DNA from 3 places in the Nocardioides endophyticus genome. Region 1 is predicted to be linked to each of the others. Evidence: predicted binding sites of a transcription regulator. Region 1 holds the regulator's gene; each other region holds the start of a gene.
The links. Region 1 encodes LexA, which represses DNA repair genes until DNA is damaged. Its sites were predicted from a motif close to TCGAACANNTGTTCGA; they were not measured.

Region 2: ABEA33_RS13615 (alpha-ketoglutarate-dependent dioxygenase AlkB) is a predicted target of LexA. The motif match lies at 1,333-1,348, and genes of this name have one in related genera.
Region 3: ABEA33_RS01790 (HNH endonuclease signature motif containing protein) is a predicted target of LexA. The motif match lies at 1,299-1,314, and genes of this name have one in related genera.

What each region holds. Positions count from the first base shown of each region.
Region 1 covers NZ_BAABKN010000014.1:166,325-168,589, reverse strand. The annotation lists gene ABEA33_RS10995 (phosphatase PAP2 family protein) at 6-830, opposite strand; gene lexA (transcriptional repressor LexA) at 919-1,635, opposite strand; gene ABEA33_RS10985 (LysM peptidoglycan-binding domain-containing protein) at 1,892-2,236, shown strand.
Region 2 covers NZ_BAABKN010000015.1:228,815-231,079, reverse strand. The annotation lists gene ABEA33_RS13620 (HtaA domain-containing protein) at 1-1,179, opposite strand, end outside; gene ABEA33_RS13615 (alpha-ketoglutarate-dependent dioxygenase AlkB) at 1,368-1,997, shown strand; gene ABEA33_RS13610 (methyltransferase) at 2,093-2,265, shown strand, end outside.
Region 3 covers NZ_BAABKN010000004.1:138,131-140,395, reverse strand. The annotation lists gene ABEA33_RS01790 (HNH endonuclease signature motif containing protein) at 1-1,279, opposite strand, end outside; gene ABEA33_RS01785 (hypothetical protein) at 1,472-1,882, shown strand.

The DNA of each region.
Region 1 (2,265 bases):
CGCCATCAGTCGACGACTGGGGCGTCCTCGTGTGCTGGTGGTGGGTCCAGGGTTCGTCTGGTCCGGTCGCTGCGTGGCCACAGTCGCGGCAGCGGGATGCGACCGACGGCCCGGGCGGCCGCCCAGCCGACCAGAATCACCAGCCAGCCGACGACAGCGTCGATGACCCAGTGGTTGCCGGTCCCGACGATCACGATCGCGGTGCCCACGGCATACGCCCAACCGAGCACGCGCACCCACCTGCGGGTCGCGTAGACCTGCAGCGCCAGGGCCACCCACAGGGACCAGCCGGCGTGGAGAGAGGGGAACGCGGCCAGCTCGTTGGTCAGCCCGCCCAGTCCGCGCGGTGCGGACGCGTCGGCGCCCCACCAGCCGTCGGCTGCGTGCAGGCTGAGGACGTCGACGTATCCACTGATGAAGCGCGGCGGCGCCGTCGGCATCACGAGGTACGCCGCGAGGCCGAGCAGCGTGCCGATGACGAGCGCCCGCCGAGCGGGCCCGTAGCGGTCGGTGCCCAGTCGCCACAACCAGATCAGCACGGCCGCGGTCACGACGTAGTGCAGCGAGGCGTACCAGTAGCTGCCGGCAAGGCCGAGCACGCGATGGTCGGTGAAGAGCTGGTTGAGCGGAACCTCCCAGTGGATGCCCAGGAGGGTCTCGACGTGGAGCAGGTCGTTGGCCCGGGCCAGCGCGGGCTGCAGGCTCGTGTCGGCGAGCAGCCGGGCCAGGCTGTAGAACACCCAGAGCGCGAGGATGAGCAGCAGCTCGAGGGCAGCACGAGCCCAGCGGGTCTTCGTCCGCTGGCGGGCAAGAGCAGGTGCCGTGGTCACAGCACCAGCGTCTTTCATCGGCCCTCCCGTGCCATCGGGGATGTCCCCCTTGATGAACCCCGGGTCCGATCAGGTCATTCCCGGGTGATCAGACCCGCCGCAGCACCGCAGTCACCTTCCCGAGGATGGTCGCGTCAGTGCCGTCAATGGGATCGTAGTTCGGGTTGTGCGGCAGGAGCCACACCTTTCCGTCCTTGCGCTGCAGAGTCTTGACCGTCGCCTCGCCGTCGAGCAGTGCCGCGACGATGTCCCCGTTCTCCGCAGTCTGCTCCTTGCGGATGACCACGTAGTCGCCGTCGCAGATGGCCGCCTCGACCATCGAGTCGCCGGAAACCTCGAGCAGGAAGAGCTCGCCCTCGCCCACCAGCTGCTTCGGGAGCGGGAAGACGTCGTCGTACCGCTCCTCCGCCAGGATCGGCCCACCGGCGGCGATCCGGCCGATCAGCGGGACGTACGCCGCCGACGGCACCTGGTCGCCCACGCCGGTCTCGTCGTACGACGAGTCGTCGGCCGTGCCGAGCGAACGTCGGGCGGCCATCACCTCGGGCAGGAACACCTCGAGCGCCCGGGGACGGTTGGGGTCACGCTTGAGGAAGCCCTTCTCCTCCAGCGTCTTCAGCTGGTGGGCGACGCTCGAGGAGCTGGTCAGCCCGACGGCCTCGCCGATCTCACGCATGCTCGGCGGGTAGCCGCGCATCTCGATCGAGTCCTTGATCGTCGCGAGGACGCGCTGCTGTCGCGGGGTGAGCCCGGTGGCATCGGGCGGCCCGTCGGGCAGCTCGCGCACCGTCATCTTCTTGGCCATGGGTCACACGCTAGCCATCGCGGCCGCTCGGTTCAAACATTTGTTCGAACGGGCGTGTCGGCGCACCGGCCGTCGAAGATCCATCGAACAATTGTTCGGTCGACCTCTTGCGTCGTTCGAACACGTGCTCTAACGTCGTACACACGTTCGATCGAACACCTGATCGAGATGATGGTCCAGGCAGGCCGAGACCGGCTGTCGGTGGCCGCCACTAGAAATGGTGTTACCGAGAAGACCACTTCCCCAGGAGCCACCGATGAGCACCATGACGATCGACCAGATGTTCCAGTCGAGCACCCGCCCGCGCAGCACGGTCCGCCTCACCCGGCGAGGCCGCGTCGTGGTCGTGATGCTGGCCCTGATGGCGGTCCTTGCCGTCGGCATCGTGGTGGCCGCGGGCTCCGTCGCCACCGACAAGGCCGGCACGCCCGAGCCGTCCGCCGTCGTGATGGTCGGCCCCGGCGACACCCTGTGGGACATCGCCGCAGCGGCCGCCGACGACGGCGACGTCGCCTCGATGATCGATCGCATCTCGAAGCTCAACGCGCTCGACTCCGGGATGCTCGTCTCCGGCCAGCGCCTGCTCATTCCTGTCGACTGACTGCCTCGAGGCCACACAGATTTCGTCGA
Region 2 (2,265 bases), on a different contig from region 1:
GAACGGCTGGGAGCCCGCCGTGGCGAAGATGGCCGTCCAGCTGCTGTCGACGGCGAAGCCGACCCGGCCGTTCGGCAGGCCCGTCATCGCGAACTTCTCGACGTACCAGGTGCCGTCGCCATTGCTGATCCAGTAGTAGATGCCCTCTCCGTTGAAGCCCCACGTCAGAGCGGAGTTCGGGTCGTAGCTGAACTGGTACATCGGCGTCTCGCTGATCACCGTGACGTCGTAGGCATTCGTCGCGGTATTCCAGGTGAAGGCCTTGAGCTTGCCGCCGGAGTTGGCGACGACCGCGCCGGAGTACTCGTCGAGGATCGGTGTCGGGTAGGAGCTCTGGCCCGGGGTCACGGCGGCGCCGAGCGGCTCCATCGTGTCCGCGGCATACGCCCGGAGATCTGTGCTCGTGGCAACGTGCACGATGTTGCGGTCGGAGTCGGGCATGATCGCCGTGGCGTTCTGGATGGGCGCCGCCGTGCCGATCTCCTCGTACACGAGGGTCGCGGGGGCGTCCCAGCTCTCCTTGGTGACGACCGGCTTACCGCCGGGTCCGGTGTAGGTCATGGAAACCGGGTCGATGGCGATCCCGCTGCCGTAGAAGCCGGCGAAAGCCTTGGCTGCCTCCGGTGCGAGATAGGACGTCAGCGGCGTCCACGTCGTCGTGCCGCCGGTGACGGTCGGCGCTCCGCTGTCGAGGTCGATGTCGGCCAGCGGCACCAAGCCGTAGTCGACCATCGCACCGGTGTCGAGGTTCTTGCTCTGCAGCTTGCCGAACAGCGCTTGAGTCTCGCCATCAATGACGAGCTTGAGCCCGCTGATCGTCAGATCGAGCGCACCCTCGTGGGCCTCGAAGTGGGCACTGCCGCCGAGATCGAGCTCAAGGGTCTTGGTCGAGTCGTCGTAGGCGCCGGACTCAACGGGCCACACGAAGGCACCGTCGACCGCGCGCGTGACGCCGCCAGAGACTGTGGTGCCGGCCTCGCCTATGTAGGTGCGCCAAGACTGCTTGAGACCCCAGGTCACGGTGCCTTCGGTGATGGCGATCTCCTCGGCCGAAGCCGGGGACGCCGTGACAAAGCCCAGCGTGCCGAGCAGCAGGGTGAGGACGCACAGCCGACTCCACCAACGCTGCAGGTACGCGGGCTTGCTGGCGCCTTCGGGCACCGTAGGTGTCTCGGACATGCCGCCATCCTCTATCTAGGTGATTAGGCAAGCCTATCCTAATTGACGAGCGGCCTGCGATTCGCTCCAGGTCAGGACGAACGGTTCGACGCCGTTCGCGAAGGCCATCCCAGTGGAGACCGACGAGGTCGGTGGGCCGCGACCTCAGCTACATAGAACATTTGTTCGATTCGAAGTAGTCTCGCTCCATGGACTTCCAGGGTTCGCTGTTCGGGGCGCCCAGCTTCGGGACTGCCAGCGTCGACGCCCCGACCTTCGACCGCGTCGTACGCCGGGAGCTGACGCGTGGCGCCTGGGTCGACATCTGTCCGGCGTGGCTGCCCGAGGCGGATGACGTCTTCGCCGCCATGGTGCAGGACGTGCCGTGGCGCGCGGAGCGACGCCAGATGTACGACCGCGAGGTCGCCGTACCCCGTCTGCTGCACACGTACGGCGTCGGCGAGCCGCTCCCCCATCCGGCCCTGGCGCGGGCGCGTGGGGCGCTGTCGGCGCACTACCGCCCCGAGCTCGGCGAGCCGTTCGTCACCGCGGGCTGCTGCTACTACCGCGATGGTCGCGACAGCGTGGCCTGGCACGGCGACACCATCGGCCGCGGCAAGACCCAGGACACGATGGTCGCGATCGTCTCTCTCGGCGATCCGCGCCGGCTCGCGCTGCGACCGCGGATCGGCGGGCCGTCGATCTCGATCGAGATGGGGCACGGGGACCTGCTGGTGATGGGCGGCTCGTGCCAGCGCACGTGGGAGCATGCCGTCCCCAAGGTGGCGCACGCCGGGCCGCGGGTGTCCGTCCAGTTCCGGCCACTCAACGTGTTCTGAGGTCGGCGTGGTTTCGAGGCTCGTCGCTGGCGCTCCTCGCACCTCAACCACCGGGGCTCGCGCTTGCCGACGTCGTTGATGGGTACAGCGCGGCCATGAACAGCGTCACCGCCGAGCCGGAGGAGATGGACTTCGGCCCGCTCCGCATCGCGTACGACGGCCGCGTCCTCGAGCCGCGCCCCTGGACCGTCGCCCAGTCAGCGTGGGCGGGCGAGATCCTGCCGACCGCGCCGCCGGGGAGCGTGCTCGAGCTGTGCTCGGGCGCCGG
Region 3 (2,265 bases), on a different contig from region 1:
TGAGGTCGTTGACGTAGACGCGTCCCATGGGGCTGGTCCACACGAACGTTGTCTTGTCCTGGCGTTTGTAGGTCCAGTTGCCGTGGGTCTTGAGGCGGTGGTGGAGCCGGCACAGCGGTGCCAGGTTGGCGGAGTCGGTCTTCCCGCCGTGGTGCCAGGGGGTGATGTGGTCGAGGTCGCAACGCCTCGCGGTCTTGCCGCAGCCGGGGAAGACGCAGGTGAGGCAGGTGAGGATGACCTGTTCGCGTAGCCGTGGGGTCGGCTGGTACCGGTCGGTTGAGAGGTTCTCGGTGAGGTCGAGGACGGGTCGGATCGACACCTTGGTGTTGGCGTGGTGGCACCAGTCGGCGAGCTGCTCGATGGTGATGGTGGACCCGGTGCTGCTGAGGCCGCCGGTGCTTTCGAGGCTGATGATGCCGTGGGCCTCGCGGGTGTCGTGGTGGGCGTAGATGACCAGCTCCCGGGCACCCTCCCCATCACCGCCGGTGAGGGCTTGGTCGGCGAGGTGGCCGAGGGCTTTGGCGCGGCGCTCGTCGAGGTCGAGGTTCAGCTCGGGGTGCTGCTCGAGGAGGGCGTAGGCCTTGGTCTTGATGGCGGCTTCGAGGGCGAGGGCGTCGTCGAGGTCGAGGAGGCCTTCGATGGGGACGTAGCCGTGGTTGTGTTCGGCGTCCTCGAGCGCGATCCGGAGGTACTGCCCGGCGGCGGTCTCGGCGCGGTCTTCTTCGCCTTGGTCGGCGTCGGCTTCGGCGGCGGCCTTGTTGGCGACCCGCTCGATCTCCGCGAAGGAACACTGGTGGGCGATGGGGGCGATCTGGGTGTCGACCTGGGCGGCGGCGTGTGGGGGCAGGGTGATGGTGTGCTCGGTGACTCGGCGGGCCTTCCAGACCTGGACCTCGCCGGCCATCACCCGGGCCCAGAGCAGCGGGAGGCGGTGCTTGGTCTCCAGGGCGGCGCCGAGGAACTTGCGCCCACCGGTCGACGACATCCCGACCGCGGTGGCGAACTCGGTGATCGCGAACTCCGAGACGGTGGGTGCGCCGTACCCGGCAACCTCCAGGGGCCGGTCCCCGAACAACACGTTCGCCTCGTACACCGGTGCCGACGCCAGTGCGGGGGCCTGGTCGCCGGGGTGGGCTTCGCCCCACCGCGCGGCGAGGTCGAACTCACGCGCCTCCGCGAGCCGCTTCGCGCGGTGGGTGACCTCGGCGGCAGCCAGCAGCGACTCGTCGCGGGACCGGGGTCCGGCGATCAGAGTGGTGGAGCGCTTCCGTCGAGCCATGCCTCCAGGCTACCACGATTCGTATGTATGTTCGAGTGTTCGGGTGGATTGATTTGCCCTGTTTTTGTCATGTTTTCGGGCGGTGGCCACGACGGTCGACCCGCGCGGGCCCGCAGGCCGACCGAGGCCGCAACCATCCACCGCAACCCCAGACTGCGGTGACCCCATAACCCGTCTGTCGCGTCACCGGCGGTGACCCGAGCGGGCCGTGGCGTTGGTGTCGCCGGCCCGGGTGTCCTGGGCCGGTTGGATTCCGGCGTCGGCGGCTTCCGGCTCCAAGGCGGCCAGGGCTGGAACGCCCGTGGCTGGGGCTGGGCGGCGGAGTACGTCGTGGCCGTCGACGTGGTCACGGCGGAAGGCCAGCTCGTGCGTTACTCCGTCACGGAGAACTCCGATCTCTACTGGGCTTCTCGGGACTCCGGCCCCGGCTCCCCCGGCGTCGTCACCCGCTTCCACCTGCAGACGCGCCCGCTCCCCCGGCACTTCGCGCACACCGTGCAGGGCTTCCGCCTCGACAACGAGCTCACCACGCCCGAGGCCGAACGCGCCCGCCAGCTCGAGGACAACCCCGAAGGCCACCGCTGGGCCGTCGACACCGCCTGACTCTCGGGCTCCGGCAGCTGAGGTGGTGTGCCGGCGATGCGCCGCGCCTACGCGACCCTGCCCAACGAGAAGGCCGTCACCATCTGGTTCTCGATGGCGCCCCTGCTGGCTCGAGGGCGCCATGGCCGACCGCGACCCCGACCGCGTCTTCGTCGACTACCTGGGTGACCCACCAACCGCAACCACTGGCTCGGTGCCTGAGCCCTGAAACCCCAGATCCCCGCCCACATAGGGATCTGAAGTGTCCGATATCCGCGTCACCTACGTTGGGTATTTGAGGCCTCGGAAGTGGACTCCCGCTCGACCCCAGGGTGGGATGGCTCACGTGAGCCACCTGGATCTCGGGATGGGTCGGAGACGCTCACGCTCCATGCAAGCATTCC